DNA from 2 places in the Pseudoalteromonas sp. C8 genome. Region 2 is predicted to be linked to the other one. Evidence: predicted binding sites of a transcription regulator. Region 2 holds the regulator's gene; the other holds the start of a gene.
What was found. Region 2 encodes FliA, which starts transcription of late flagellar genes. Its sites were predicted from a motif close to CTAAAGNTNNNNNNNNNNNNGCCGATA; they were not measured.

Region 1: the regulator FliA is predicted to act here: its motif matches at 5,022-5,048, upstream of pomA (flagellar motor protein PomA).

Annotation. Positions count from the first base shown of each region.
Region 1 is NZ_WTKT01000023.1:53,639-61,556, forward strand. It holds gene GQR39_RS18065 (ligand-binding sensor domain-containing diguanylate cyclase) at 1-1,612, shown strand, start outside; gene dxs (1-deoxy-D-xylulose-5-phosphate synthase) at 1,686-3,548, opposite strand; gene ispA ((2E,6E)-farnesyl diphosphate synthase) at 3,654-4,541, opposite strand; gene GQR39_RS18080 (exodeoxyribonuclease VII small subunit) at 4,544-4,786, opposite strand; gene pomA (flagellar motor protein PomA) at 5,108-5,875, shown strand; gene GQR39_RS18090 (flagellar motor protein MotB) at 5,878-6,798, shown strand; gene GQR39_RS18095 (hypothetical protein) at 6,950-7,438, shown strand; gene GQR39_RS18100 (DNA topoisomerase III) at 7,509-7,918, shown strand, end outside.
Region 2 is NZ_WTKT01000021.1:45,304-53,221, reverse strand. It holds gene GQR39_RS17335 (chemotaxis protein CheA) at 1-62, opposite strand, end outside; gene GQR39_RS17330 (protein phosphatase CheZ) at 78-851, opposite strand; gene cheY (chemotaxis response regulator CheY) at 869-1,252, opposite strand; gene GQR39_RS17320 (RNA polymerase sigma factor FliA) at 1,293-2,003, opposite strand; gene GQR39_RS17315 (MinD/ParA family protein) at 2,030-2,890, opposite strand; gene flhF (flagellar biosynthesis protein FlhF) at 2,883-4,364, opposite strand; gene flhA (flagellar biosynthesis protein FlhA) at 4,386-6,497, opposite strand; gene flhB (flagellar biosynthesis protein FlhB) at 6,570-7,700, opposite strand; gene fliR (flagellar biosynthetic protein FliR) at 7,710-7,918, opposite strand, start outside.

The sequences.
Region 1 (7,918 bases), on a different contig from region 2:
CATTGAAAAAATTGGTGACCAAACAACACTTGAAAGTGCATACGTAACTAGCGTGTTACATATAGATGGCGTGGGTATTTTGATCGGCTCTCTTAACGATGGGCTTTTTTACAGAAGTACGCAAGGGCAGTGGCGTCAACTCGATGCAGCTAATGGTTTACCGTATGGGTCTATATTTAGCCTAGAATATGATGAAAAGTTAAAGCATGTTTGGGTAAGCACCATGAAAGGTGTTTACAGAATGCCTGTAGAGCAATTTAAAACAGAAATAAAAAGCTTAAAAGTTGAAGAAGTCATTTCATCTTTTGACCGTCAACTCGATGGTAAAGCGAATCAATGTTGTAGTGGACTTGGGCATGATGCGGTAGCAGACACCGGTAATTCTATTTGGTACCCAAGCTTACAAGGTGTTGTTGAAATACCTAAAAACGTAGAGCTATTTGGTGTGCTTGCATTAAAGCCAACAATAGAAACAATAACAACGCCACTTCGTCATTTAACTACCGCTGCGCTTGGTAAAAAACCATCATTAGAAACAGACGAGCGTGATATAACGCTAACTTACACAGCTATTGATTACTATGCACCAAACAGTATTGAATTTAGATATAAACTAAGTGGCTTAGATAGTGATTGGCGCTATGCTAATACGCGACGTGAAGCTATTTATACTAACTTGCCTCCAGGCTCGTTTTTGTTTCAATTAGAAGCTAAGCGCCAAGGTGAAGACTGGACTAAAGCGCAAGAAGTAGAATATGGTTTTGTAGTGCCTGAGCGATTTGATGAAACTATTTACTTTAGGCTTTTAATTACCAGTGGCTTTATTTTGCTTTTCTACCTTATTTTTTGGGTGTTTAGAGCGCAAGAGCGTAGAAAACAAGAAGCATTAGAGGGCTTGATCACCGAGCGTACCTTAGAGCTTCGTCAAGCTAATGATAAATTAGGCCAAGTGAATTCACAGCTTAAATTAGTTAGTCACTCAGATGAGCTAACAGGGCTGCGTAGCCGTCGCTTTTTGTTTGATCAACTCCCTAAAGATATCGAACACTTTCAACGTAATTCACAATCGCTGCAGGCACAAGGCAAGTCACTGGTGCTGGTAATTATTAACTTTGATAACTTCAGCCGTATCAATGATGCCTATGGCCCAATTGCAGGTGATAGCTGCTTACAGCAAATGGCTGCATTATTAAATTCGCGTACGCAGGGTTCTGACTATGTGGCACGTTGGAGTGGTGATGAGTTTTTACTATTATTACGTGATTTTAAATGCAATAAAATAGACAGCTATGCTTCAGATCTTTGTAAAGTAATAGCGGCTAATTCATTCCAATTACCAAATGGAAAAACAACTAATATCACGGCATCAATTGGTTGGTCATTTTATCCATTACCACTTTTGGGTGGGCAGGTAATTAGCTGGGAGACATCTATTAACCTAGCAGATATTTCACTACACCAAGTTAAAAAGCGCGGTGGTGATGGTGTTGCAAATATTACGTTTGATGATCAGCTTGATGCATTTGAGTTTGAACAAAATTCTAACGTTGATCAACAATTAGGTATTTTACAAAGCAATGGCCTAGCTGATATTAAAGTGTGGATGCGCTGATCAGCAATATTTGATATTAAAAAAGGAGCCTAGGCTCCTTTTTTAATATGCTCAACTTTAGATGTATAGGAAGTTAATTAATAAACGCTTTAATAGCGGTTAATATTCCTTGCTCGCCTAACCCCATTTCATCGTGCATTTCATCTTGGGTGCCGTGTTTAATAAACTCATCAGGAATACCTAAGTTAAGGATATTAATATCAGCTTTTTGCGTTGCTAAGAATTCGTTAACTGCAGAGCCGGCACCGCCAGCAATCGCATTATCTTCAAGCGTAACAATTACATCGTGGCTAGTTGCAAGCTCATTTAAAAGTGCGGTATCAAGTGGTTTAATAAAACGCATATTAACAAGCGTTGCATCTAATTCATCTGCAGCAAGCTGTGCATTTTCAAGTAATGTACCGAACGATAAAATGGCAATTTTACTGCCTTTCTTAATTGTATCTGCCTTACCTATTTCAAGCAGTTGCATAGTGCTTTCAATGTCTGCAGTACCTGCACTACCGCGAGGGTAACGAACAGCAACTGGGCAATTTGCTTTATAGCCGGTGTACAGCATTTGACGGCACTCGTTGGTATCGCTTGGTGCCATAATTACCATATTTGGAATGCAGCGCATAAAGCTTAAATCGTACGCACCTTGGTGAGTTTCACCATCGGCTCCAACAATACCAGCGCGGTCAATGGCAAATAATACAGGTAAGTTTTGCAGTGCAACATCATGTATTAATTGGTCATACGCACGTTGTAAAAAGCTCGAGTAAATAGCAACTACAGGTTTTAAACCTTCACAGGCAAAACCAGCAGCTAAAGTAACAGCATGCTGCTCTGCAATGGCCACATCAAAGTATTGATCTGGAAACTCTTTAGAAAAACGTACCATGCCTGAACCTTCGCGCATTGCAGGCGTGATAGCCATTAACTTGCTGTCTTGTTCGGCCATATCGCATAACCAATCACCGAATACTTTTGAAAAAGTAGCAGCACTAGGTTTAGATTTAGGCAGGCTAGTTGTTCTCGGATCGAATTTTGGTACACCATGGTAGCCAATAGGATCGGCTTCAGCCGGTTTGTAGCCCTTACCTTTTTGCGTTTTTATATGTAAAAGCTGTGGACCTTTTAAGTTACGCATATTACGTAATGTATCTACAAGCATGTTTACATCGTGGCCATCAATAGGGCCGATGTAATTTAGACCTAATTCTTCAAAGAAGGTACCCGGGATCATCATACCTTTAATATGCTCTTCCATTTTACTGGCAAGTTGCTTTACCGGAGGCACACCTGAGAGTAACTTTTTACTACCTTCACGAATGTTAGTATAAAAGCTACCTGATAAAATTCGAGCAAAGTGATTTGTTAATGCGCCAACATTTTCAGATATCGACATTTCGTTATCATTTAAAATAATAAGCATGTCTGATTTTACATCGCCTAAATGATTCATCGCTTCAAATGCCATGCCTGCGGTTATAGCTCCGTCACCAATAATGGCTACAGACTTTCGACCTTTACCTTCTTTTTGTGCAGCAATAGACATACCTAAAGCAGCTGAAATAGATGTGCTTGAATGGCCTACGCTAAACGTATCGTATTGGCTTTCATCGCGAAAAGGAAAAGGGTGCAAACCATCTTTTTGGCGAATAGTGTGCATTTGGTCGCGACGACCAGTAAGAATTTTATGCGGATAAGCTTGATGACCCACATCCCAAACTAGGCGATCGTCTGGAGTGTTATAAACATAATGCAGGGCAACGGTTAGTTCAACCGTCCCTAAACCAGACGCTAGATGACCGCTACTTTGCGATACTGAGTTGAGTAAATAATCGCGCAGCTCATTGCTAAATGCAGGGAGTTTGTCTTGCGCTAAGTCACGCAATTGGGCTGGCTCGTCAACCAAATTAAGTAATGGATACTTGCTACTATCAAGTGTCATGGTTTTATATATATCCTTCGCTAACATTAATTAATTCAAAGCTTTTACGAATAATTAATGTTGAGTAATAATGTCAGTGCTAATTGCAATACGTATGAGCAAAAATTAGTGGTCACGCTCAATTAGGTAATTTGCTAGCGACGCAAGAAGTGTTGTGTCAGCATCTATATTTGCTAACGCTTCATGGGCTTGTTGTATTAAATTTTGCGCCTTTTCTTTAGCGCCTAGCATACCTAATAACGCCGGATATGTCGCTTTATTCGCGGCAATATCGGAGCCTTGTGGCTTTCCTAAAATAACTGTATCGCCTTCAACATCTAAAATGTCGTCGTGTACTTGAAATGCTAGCCCTATAGCATACCCAAAAACACTTAAATTTTCTAAGGTTTGTTGATCAGCCTTTTCACTGCACAGTGCACCAAGTGTAATTGCGCAATTAATTAGAGCCCCGGTTTTTAGCTTATGTATTCGCTCAAGCTCTTGTACGGTAATTACTTTATCAGTTGCTGCTATATCAAGGCCTTGTCCGCCAACCATACCCTGAAGGCCTGATGCGTGGGCAAGTGTAGCAATCATTTTTACTTGTGTTTGCGATGAGCATTCAAATTTGTGATTCGCAATAAGCTCAAAAGCAAGAGTTTGAAGAGCATCACCGGCTAAAATTGCATTTGCCTCGCCAAACTCTATATGACAAGTAGGGCGTCCGCGGCGTAAGTCGTCGTCGTCCATTGCTGGTAAATCATCATGGACTAACGAATAGCTATGAATACACTCAATTGCAGCAGCAAGTACGTTTAAGTCTTGATGGTTTGCGCCGAGCATTTTACCTGTGGCATAAACTAAAAATGGACGTAATCTTTTACCGCCATTAAATAATCCATACTGGGTGGCGTTCTTTACCGTTTCTTCTGTATCGAGAGGCTGGTTAAAATGCTGTTGTAAGGTCGCTACTACATCTTTTTGAGCACGTTCAATATGATTTTTTATGCTCACAGCTATTCCATATCATTATCAAAATTTGTAAGTACTGACTTTTCGCCATTCCCCATCAAAATTGATACTTTTTGTTCTGCTTGCTGTAATTTCCCTGATGAAGCACTTGCTAATGCAATTCCACGCTCAAATTGCTTTAACGATTGCTCAAGCGATAAGTCACCTTGTTCCATGTCACTAACGATTGTAGATAATTCTTCTAGTGCTTGTTCGAAACTTAAGTTTTCAGGTTTTTTAGTCGCCATCTTTATTTCAGCTTACATAATAAATTTAGGGGTCAATTTTAGGGGGAATGCTAAACTAGGTCAAAGGATGATATTGGTTTTTTACCTTTATAACGTTAAATTATATTTCAAGTGCATTAATAAAGCCTTAATAGCGGTCTGTTGGTTTAATAAATCAATTGATAATTAGGTAGCCCTTATAACTTGATCTAAGATAGTGCTAAAGGCTGCTTTTTATGTTTATTTATAAAAATGGCTTAAGCAATTCAATATGTTGCCGATAAGCAGTTAATAATAAAAGTTTATGATAAGGCCATTAAGCATGAAACTTCTGGAGGAAATGTGGATTTAGCAACCATAATCGGGATCCTAGGCGCAATTGGCTTAATTGTCATGTCTATGTTTATGAGTAGTAGCGGTGAAATGGCTATGTTTTACAATACCCCGTCTGTGGTTATTGTATTTGGTGGTTCACTCTTTATTGTTTTATCAAACTTCACTATGTCGCAATTTTTGGGGATAGGTAAAGTTGTTGCCAAAGCGTTTATGTTTAAAATCGAAACGCCAGAAATACTTATCGAAAAAGCAGTAGAACTTGCGGATTCAGCTCGTAAAGGCGGTTTTTTAGCACTCGAAGAAGCTGAAATTCCAAACCCCTTTATGCGCAAAGGCGTCGATATGCTCGTTGATGGCCACGACGCAGATGTAGTTCGCGCTACACTTCAAAAAGATATTTCTCTAACCACGACTCGCCATGAATTGGGCGCGGGTTTATTTAAGTCGTTAGCTGATATAGGGCCTGCAATGGGTATGATTGGTACTCTAATTGGTTTGGTTGCAATGTTGTCTAACATGGATGACCCAAAGGCAATTGGTCCGGCAATGGCAGTAGCACTATTAACAACTTTATATGGCGCGTTTTTAGCCAATGTTGTGGCAATTCCTATTCAGGTAAAACTTGAACTGCGTAAAGACGAGGAAGCGATGAATCAGCGTTTAATTTTGGATGCTATTTTAGGTATACAAGATGGTCAAAATCCAAAAGTAATCGAAGGTATTTTGAAAAATTACTTAGCTGAATCTAAACGCAAAGTAGATACCGAGGAGTAACTATGTCTGATCAAGAGTGCAAATGTCCACCACCAGGTCTACCTGCATGGATGGGAACGTTTGCCGATTTAATGTCACTGTTAATGTGCTTTTTTGTACTCTTGCTCGCGTTTTCAGAAATGGATGTACTTAAGTTTAAACAAATTGCGGGCTCTATGAAGTTTGCTTTTGGCGTGCAGAATAAAATTGAAGTAAAAGACATCCCTAAAGGGACCTCTGTTATTGCCATGGAGTTTACCCCAGGCAAACCAGAGCCAACCCCAATAGAAACCATTCAGCAGCAAACAGTCGAAATGACTCAACAAATGTTAGAGTTTCAGGCTGGCGATGAAAGCTCAGCAGGCGGCAGGCAAGAACAGCGCGGGGATAAACGCGGTGGCGAATCTCGTAGTACCTCACAAGAAGAATCTTCTGAGCAAGCAACTTCAGCAGCCGATCAGGAGCAAACTAACGAGCTTGTTAAAAAGATAGCGCAGCAGCTTGAAAAGCAAATAATCGATGGCGCAATTGAGCTTGAGTCTTTAGGGCAGCAAATAATTATTCGAATTAGGGAGAATGGTTCATTTCCTTCAGGTAGTGCATTTTTACAACCTAAGTTTAAACCTATAATTCAAGATATCGGTGTGCTGTTAAAAGATGTACCCGGTGAAATAACAGTATCTGGCCATACAGATGATTTTCAGGTATCAAATGAGTTATATATTAATAATTGGGACCTATCATCAAAGCGTGCTGTAGCCGTTGCAAGTGAACTGCAAAAAGTCCAAGGATTTGATAAAACCCGAATGATGGTGGTTGGTCGAGCTGAAACACGACCACTTGTACCGAATGACACCGATGAAGATCGCCGCAGGAATCGCCGAGTAGAAATATCTATATTACAAGGTAAAGCAAAAGAGTCAGCTCCTATAGATGTAAGATAACTTTTATTGGCAAACACACTTATTTATCATAAAGTATGCTTTCTTTAACAAATGTAACGGAATAGTTTATGAAAAAGGTCGATAAGTTTAGTCATATGCCAGGAAATGGCGGTGGTAATGACGATGATGAAAAAAAACTTGATTAACTCTAATGCCTGAATGGTTTTTAAAGACTATATTGATATTAGATACTAGTTGGGTGTTTATTTTAAGCCCTGCTATTTTCATCTTTTATTTTAGAAAAGATTATTTGGCCCTGCGTTTCGCTTTAATTACAGCCGCTTTTTTTTTATATGGAACCATTATTCATCCTTACTTGAAAGAGTTTGATAATGGGATTTATGTTTATCGATACCTTGTTTGGGCCCTTAATGATATTGCTTGGATGGCACTCATCGCATATCTGGGTTTAAAAGATAAGGTTTATTTATGGCAATGCGTATTAGGTCAATTGGTTGTTATTATGGCACCAATTTTACAGCTATTTAGATTAGTCGACCGCCATTTATGGGATCTTTCTTATAGTACATACATTTATAAAACCTTATTGCCATTTATTAATATAGGCACCGTTGTTGTTTGTTATCTTCCGCTTATTTATATTTTAACAAAAGACAAAAAAAGCCCAGCTAGCCAATAGTTACAAAAAGTTCCCTCCTTTAAAATAGCTGTGCTAGACTACTGTTTATATAAACAGTGATGAGCAGGCTATGAAACTCTACATTGCAGAAAAACCTTCACTTGGACGCGCTATTGCTGATGCGTTACCAAAACCACATAAAAAATATGATGGTTATATAGAAGTCGCTAATGGCGATTGTGTATCGTGGTGTATTGGACATTTGCTAGAACAAGCAGAACCCGATGATTACGATGAGCGCTTTAAAAAGTGGCAGTTTGAACACCTACCTATCATACCTGAACAGTGGAAGTTAAAAGCCAAAACCAAAACACGTAAACAGCTCACTGTTTTAAAAAAATTAATTAAACAAGCCTCGCAACTTATTCACGCTGGCGATCCAGACCGTGAAGGCCAGCTACTAGTCGATCAAGTAATTGAAGAAGCTAAAATAAGTCAGGCTAAAAAGCAGAGTACGCAACGCTTACTCATTAGTGATTT
Region 2 (7,918 bases):
TCTAGGATTTCTCCTGCCTCTACAAGAAAGTCTTGTAAAATATCTTCATCGACTTCAAACATGCAGTTACTCTCCTCTTAGAAGCCCAAACTTGATAAAAGATCATCGACTTCATCTTGATCAGACACAACATCATTACGCGATTCTTTATCAATAATAGGGCCTTCAGGACCTGCTAAAGTTTGTGTGGCAACTGGTTCTTTTATTTTTTGTTGTTCTACTTTATTCGCTGTGTTGTCACTGTCATCTTGTTCAGCAAACGCTGTTAAAAGATGAAGTAAGCTTTCTTCTACTTCTCTAACAAGTTCTATAACACGGCGAATAACTTGACCTGTTAAGTCTTGATAGTCTTGAGCCATTAGTACATTTGTCATTAAGCTTTGAAGCTCATCCGTTTTATGATGAGAGTTATTCATAAACTTATCGATACTATGGCAAAGTTGTTTAAACTCACCAAGCTCAATCTCCCGACTCATTAAACGATCCCATGTCGGTTTGATATGAGATATTTCATCTGCAAGTTGCTGTGCTATAGGTAAACTAGCCTCAACAGCATCCATTGTTTTATTAGCCGCATTTTCTGTCATTTCTATAACATAATTAAGCCGCTTTTTAGCATCTGGAATCGCATCTGTCGTTATGTTAGTTAAGCGAGTATCAAGCTCAAAGCTTTTAAGTGCTTCGTGCAGTTGACGAGTCAACTTCCCAACTTCAGCAAATAATTTAGACTGCTCTTGCGAAGCTGTCTCTAAAATCAACTGATTAGCTTTATCTTGCTCATCGTTTTCTAAATAAATGACGAGTTGACGAGCTTGTTCTAACGTTATTTGAGGCGCAGCTGGTGCTGACATAAGCCTCTCCCCCATCATTAGCCTAAGCGTTCAAATACTTTTTCTAATTTAGTTTTTAATGTTCCAGCCGTAAATGGCTTAACAATATAACCATTAACGCCAGCTTGCGCTGCAGCTATTATTTGTTCTTTTTTAGCTTCTGCCGTTACCATCAGTACAGGGATATGTTTTAACTTATCATCTGCACGAATTGCTCTTAGAAGGTCAATACCTTGCATTCCCGGCATATTCCAATCTGTAACCACAAAATCAAATACTTGATTTTGTAACATAGGCAAAGCTGTAGACCCGTCATCAGCTTCTTGAACATTAGTGAAACCTAAGTCACGTAATAGGTTTTTTATAATTCGTCTCATCGTTGAAAAATCATCAACTACAAGAATTTTCATGTTTTTATCCAAAACATCCCCCAGTGAGGTATTAACCTTAGTTTACTTACTACTAGTTTATCCAGTCATTGATTTTAGCTTTAAGCTTAATCATCGCCTGACCATGTATCTGACTTACACGCGATTCGCTTACATCGAGTATATGTCCTATTTCTTTTAAATTCATTTCATCGTTATAGTATAAAGAAAGTACCATTGCATCACGCTCTGGTAATGACTTTATTGCATTTAGCAAAGACTCATTAAACCGATCATTTTTAACATTATTAAAAGGTTTGTCTAGCGCTAAATCTTGGCCTACGGGAGTAATAACATCCTCATCTACACCAAGGTCTTCTATGCCTAATACTTTACTGGTATTAACATCATTTAAAATATGATGGTACTCATTGAGTGAAATTTCAAGTTTTTCAGCAACTTCTGTATCTGTTGGTTCGCGATTCAGACTGCTTTCGAGCCCAGTAATTGCTTCTGCAACTTGTCGGCTTTTACGGTGTACTGAACGAGGAGCCCAATCACCACGACGCATTTCATCAAGCATAGCCCCGCGAATACGAATACCGGCGAAGGTTTCAAAGCTTGCGCCTTTTGTTGCATCAAAGTTTTTTGAAGCTTCTATTAAACCTATCATTCCTGATTGAATTAAATCATCAAGCTGAACGCTAGGTGGTAATCGAGCAATTAGATGACATGCCACTTTTTTAACAAGTGATGCATGTTTCTCAACAATCACATTTAAGTTTTGTGTTGATTGATATCCCATAGCTCTATTCACCAATGTTGTCATAATTAGCCGTTTACTAGTTTCTCAATGAAAAACTCTAAATGCCCAGATGGTTGATTTGGTATTGGCCATTTAACTGCTTTTGTCGCCAGCGCTTTAAACGCGAGAGCGGCTGGCGAACTTGGAAAGAGCTCAACAATCACCTTTTGGCGACGTGTTGCTTTGCGCATATTTTCGTCATAAGGAACCGTTGCTACTAGCTCCATTGAAACATCTAAAAAGCGATCGGTAACTTTAGATAGTTTTGCAAACAATTCAGTGCCTTCACGCATACTGCGGACCATATTGGCAACAATTTTGAACTTATAAACACCGTGCTCGCGGCTTAATACTTTAATAAGTGCGTAAGCATCGGTTATTGATGTTGGTTCATCGCACACTACAACCATTACATCTTGTGCTGCTCGTGAGAAGCTTAGCACCATGTCTGAAATACCAGCGGCTGTATCTACAATTAAAATATCAAATTCGGTATTCAATTCGCTAAATGCACGAATTAGCCCGGCATGCTCAGATGGCGATAATTCAACCATACTTTGCGAGCCCGATGTAGCGGGTACAATTTTAATACCAGCAGGGCCTTCAACTAAAATCTCGTCAAGCTCACATTCACCTGACAAAACGTGTGATAAATTGCGCTCTACACGTAAACCAAGCATCACATCACAGTTTGCTAAACCTAAGTCAGCATCCAGCACTAATACTCTATTACCTTGTTGCCCTAGTGCAATAGCGGTATTTAGAGAAACATTTGTTTTCCCCACCCCACCTTTACCACCGGTTACAGCGATAACTTTTACGCCGTTGTTATTGTTTTGACTCATTTTGCGCAGGCCGCTTGCTTGATCTAATACTGTGTTAATCATACATCCCTACTGTACTTGGCGCCACTGCTTGGTGCCTTGAATGTTGTGCTTTTGTTCTTTTTAAATATAACTGCTCAGCCTTTTTCACTAGTTTTTCAGCATTTGCAACACGAATATCTTCTGGCACTCGTTGACCGTTAGTAAGATACCCTATTGGAAGGCGATTTTGAATCGCAATACTAATTATCTCACCTAAACTTAATGATTCATCTAACTTAGTGAAAATACAACCACTTAACTGTACTTTTTTAAAGTGACGTACTGTTTCTTGTAATACATTAATTTGTGCCGTCGCGCTTAGTACTAAGTAGCTGCGAATATCCACACGTTGGTTACGCATTAACGTGTTTAACTGCTCAGTTAAACGTAAATCTCGCTGACTCATACCTGCTGTATCAATTAATACTAGACGTTTATTTCGTAAATGATATAAAACTTCAGCTAATTCATTAGCATCTTTAACTTGCTTTACACCACAACCAATAATACGGCCGTAAGTAGCAAGCTGTTCATAAGCACCAATTCTGTATGTATCAGTGGTTATTAAGGCCACTTTATCAGCGCCATATTTTTGTGCGCCTAAAGCTGCAAGCTTAGCAACTGTTGTTGTTTTACCAACACCTGTTGGACCCACTAACGCATATACACCACCTTGGCGAAGTATTTCATTATTGGTTGTTTGCATTTGATCTTCGACCATCGTTAACAACGCTTTCCAGCCTTGCTTACGAGATACATCATCAGGTACAAAACATGCCATTTGTTGCGCTACTTCTTTATCAATACCCATACCGACTAAGCGGTCAACCATGCAAGCGCGTGTTGGATCGCGACGCGCCATATCTTGCTGCATTAAGCCCGATACTTGATGCTCAAGCAATTGACGAATTGCGTTCATTTCTTCACGCATTGTTGTCATTTCTTCGCTTTCATTATTGGGTGTTTGTTGGCGAGCAGTTACTGGACTATCTAAATCATCAAAGTCGCTGTCTAAATCATCAAAACCTAAGCTATCCGCTTGAGTTTGTGGACGAACTGGCGCTGCATTTTCAGGAGCAAACATATTTTTAGTACGCTGTTCCATAACTGGTTCTTGATAGTTATCTGTAGTATCAATACCTGATTGTGAAAACATTGATGCAAGTTCAGGGGAGCGAGGACGCGGTGATTGGCGCTCTAATAAAGCTTGTAGGCTGTCAGCCACTTTTGCCTGCGGCTCTGGTTTGGCACGCTGAGGCTCTGGTTTTACAAAATTATGCATACTTTGCTGTGGTGCTTGAGCACGCGGCTCTGCAGTACGTTGTGGTTGCGCTGCTACTTTAGGGGCTGCTTTGTCATAATCAACTGCCGCTACAATTTCTACACCGTTAGCCAGCTTCTTATTTGACATAATAACCGCATCAACACCTAACTCATCTTTAACTTCTTTAAGTGCTGTGCGCATATCTTTAGCAAAAAAACGTTTAATTTTCATGATTCAACCCCTGTTAAAATCTTATTGTTGGCCTACAGAGCTAACAATCTTGATCTGTCTTTCGTCTGGTACCTCTTGATAAGACATCACTCTCAATCCTGGAATGGTGTACTTAACAAAACGAGATAACACAGTGCGTAACATTCCTGACGTTAGCAATATAGAAGGTTCACCGGCCATTTCTTGATTTTGATGCGCTTGTGTCAATGACACTTGAAGTCGCTCTGCAAGTCCAGGCTCAATACCGGCACCTTCATCGCCTGCATTTTGTAATGACTGATGCAACATCTGTTCCAACTCAGGTGCCAAGGTTATGACAGGGATTTCTGATGACATGCCCACCGCATCTTGAACAATTAACCTACGCAGAGAAATACGCACTGCAGCCGTTAATACATCAGGGTCTTGGCTACGCGGACCATACTCAACAAGGGTTTGAACAATTGAGCGCATATCGCGAATAGCTACACCTTCATTCAATAAATTTTGCAGTACTTTTACAATTGCAGTTAATGGCAGCACATCAGGTACTAGTCCTTCTACTAAGCGAGGATGGCTTTTAGCAAGCATATCAAGCAGGTTTTGAACTTCTTCATGCCCTAGTAACAACGCCGCACTGTTAGTTAATAACTGGCTAATATGAGTGGCAACTACAGTTGCTGAATCTACAACGGTATAACCTAGTGATTGAGCTTCATCTTTTTGATCAGGCTTGATCCATACTGCATCAAGGCCAAACGCAGGATCTTTAGTTTCAACCCCTTTAATTGGGCCAAATACTTGCCCTGGGTTAATTGCTAGCTCGTCGCCATGTTTAAGTTCGCTTTCACCTGTTGAAACACCCATTAGCGTTATTCTATAAGCATTTGGATCAAGCTCTAAATTATCGCGAATATGAACAGGTGGTACTAAAAAGCCAAGTTCTTGAGAAAGCTTTTTACGTACACCTTTAATACGATTAAGTAACTCACCACCTTGAGATTGGTCCACTAACGGAATTAATCTATAACCTACTTCTAGGCCAATTACGTCAACCTGTTGAACATCATCCCAACCAAGTTCTTTTTGCTCTTGTTTATTGGCAACACCTGTTGCAGCGCTTCCGCCACTGGCAGCTTCTTCGGCCTCTGCTGCAGCGGCTTTTAACTTAGTTTGCTGTGTGTAGTAAGCTAAATAACCCAGTAACGCACCTAAACTTAAAAAGGCAAAATGCGGCATACCAGGCACTAAACCCATGATGATCAAAATACCTGAAGCAATAAAGAGTGATTTTTCGTTACCTAGTTGTTTCTTAAATTGGTCCCCCATATTGAGCGACTCATTTTGACGTGTTACAACAATCGCGGTACCAATTGAAAGCAGTAAAGAAGGGAGTTGAGCAACTAAGCCATCACCAATGGTAAGTAATGTATATACTTCCATTGCGTTGCCAAAACTCAAATTATGTTGAATCATACCGACAAATAAACCACCAACAATATTGATGATTAATATAACAATACCTGCAATGGCATCGCCTTTTACAAATTTACTCGCACCATCCATTGAGCCGTAAAAATCGGCTTCGCGAGTTACTTCCTCGCGGCGGTCACGCGCTTGCTCAGCACTGATAAAACCAGCGTTTAAATCGGCGTCGATTGCCATTTGTTTACCCGGCATTGCATCAAGGGTGAAACGTGCAGATACCTCAGAAATACGCCCAGCACCTTTGGTAATTACCACAAAGTTAATAATAATAAGGATTAAAAATACGACCAAACCAACTGCGTAGTTACCACCAATAACAACTGAGCCAAACGCTTCAATTACTTTACCGGCAGAATCACCACCATTATGACCTTCAAGTAATACAACTCGAGTGCTGGCAACGTTAAGCGCTAAACGCATAATCGTAGCGATTAGTAATACAGAGGGGAATATACCAAACTCAACCGGCTTCATCGTGTAAACGGTCACGAGTAAAACCACTAATGCGAGGGCAATATTAAACGAAAAAAGGATATCGAGTAAAAATGGCGGTAACGGTAAAATCACCATTCCCAAGGCAGCAAGCACAAGTAAAGGAGTACCTACCCCTTTGGCATAGTCTTTTTTGTCTCTGTTAAGTTGTTGTAATACCGCTTTAAAACTCATAATTCTACAATTTCAAAAAATTGACACTACGTAGAATTAGCAATAACTATTCCAAGTTACTAAGTTAGCAGTTTAATACTTATAGTCGTCGGGGATTGGGAGCTTGTTATTGAGCTTAGTTGGACGTTTACCGCGCCCTTTATTAAAGCGCTTAAGCTGAAATACATACGCTAAAACTTGCGCTACAGCAGTAAATAGCTGATCAGGTATTTGCTCTCCTACTTCAGCCGTATGGTAAAGCGCTCGGGTCAACATGGGGGATTCTAAAATAGGTACTTCGTTCCCTATTGCTACTTTTCTAATTTGCATCGCCATTTCATCAATACCTTTAGCAAGTACTATAGGCGCACCTGCGCGCTCTGTATCGTATTTTAATGCTACAGAGTAGTGAGTTGGGTTGGTAACAATAACGTCAGCGTCAGGGACATCTTGCATCATGCGGTTTTGCGACATTTGCCTTTGTGTTTGCCTAATACGCGCTTTTATTTGTGGGTCACCTTCAGAATTTTTATACTCATCTTTAATTTCTTGCATGGTCATTTTAAGTTGTTTGTTATGGTTATAACTCTGAAATGGCGCATCGATGGCGGCAATAATAATTAAAGTGCATGAAAGGCCTAAAAACATCCAGCCCAAAATCTCTAAGGCATGAATAATATTACCTGGTGCACTTTCTAAACTTAAATGCAGTATTTCATCAAAATAAGTATTAATTAAAAACACAGCAAAACTTGCAACCAAACCAAATTTTAAAAGTGACTTTACAAGCTCAATAGCCGCTTGCGGGCCAAACATACGTTTAAAGCCTTTCATTGGCGACATTTTACTTGCTTTAGGTGCAGCGGCTTCCCAGCTAAAATTAAAACCACCTAGTAACGTATTCCCAATAAATGCAGCCAAAACTATAATTAATACAAACATAGCCATAGGAAACATTAAAGCATCTGCAACCTCTCCCCATACAGCAAACATTTTAGTGGTATCAAAGGCTTCGTTACGGTTTAAGCTAAGGGTTCGGCCCATTACATTGTATAAACCTTTGCCAATTTCAGGACCATACATCAAAAGCGATATAGCCGAAAAAATAAGTACAAACATGGTACCTAGCTCTTTTGAGCGTGCTATTTGGCCTTTCTTTTTAGATTCTTCAAGCTTTTTGGATGTGGGTTCTTCTGTTTTTTCTTGTCCTGAGTCTTCAGACATGACTTTCTCCTAAGGTGAGCAACCAACTAAAGTACACATTAGCTCAACCATTTTTAACCATTGAAACTCAAACTGAGTAACAAAGTTACCTAGTGTCGCCCAAATAATAATAAGTCCCGCTACCAAGGTAAACGGAAAACCAATAGAGAAAATATTTAATTGCGGTGCTGCGCGCGTCATAATACCAAACGACATATTAATAACGAGCATAGCCGTAA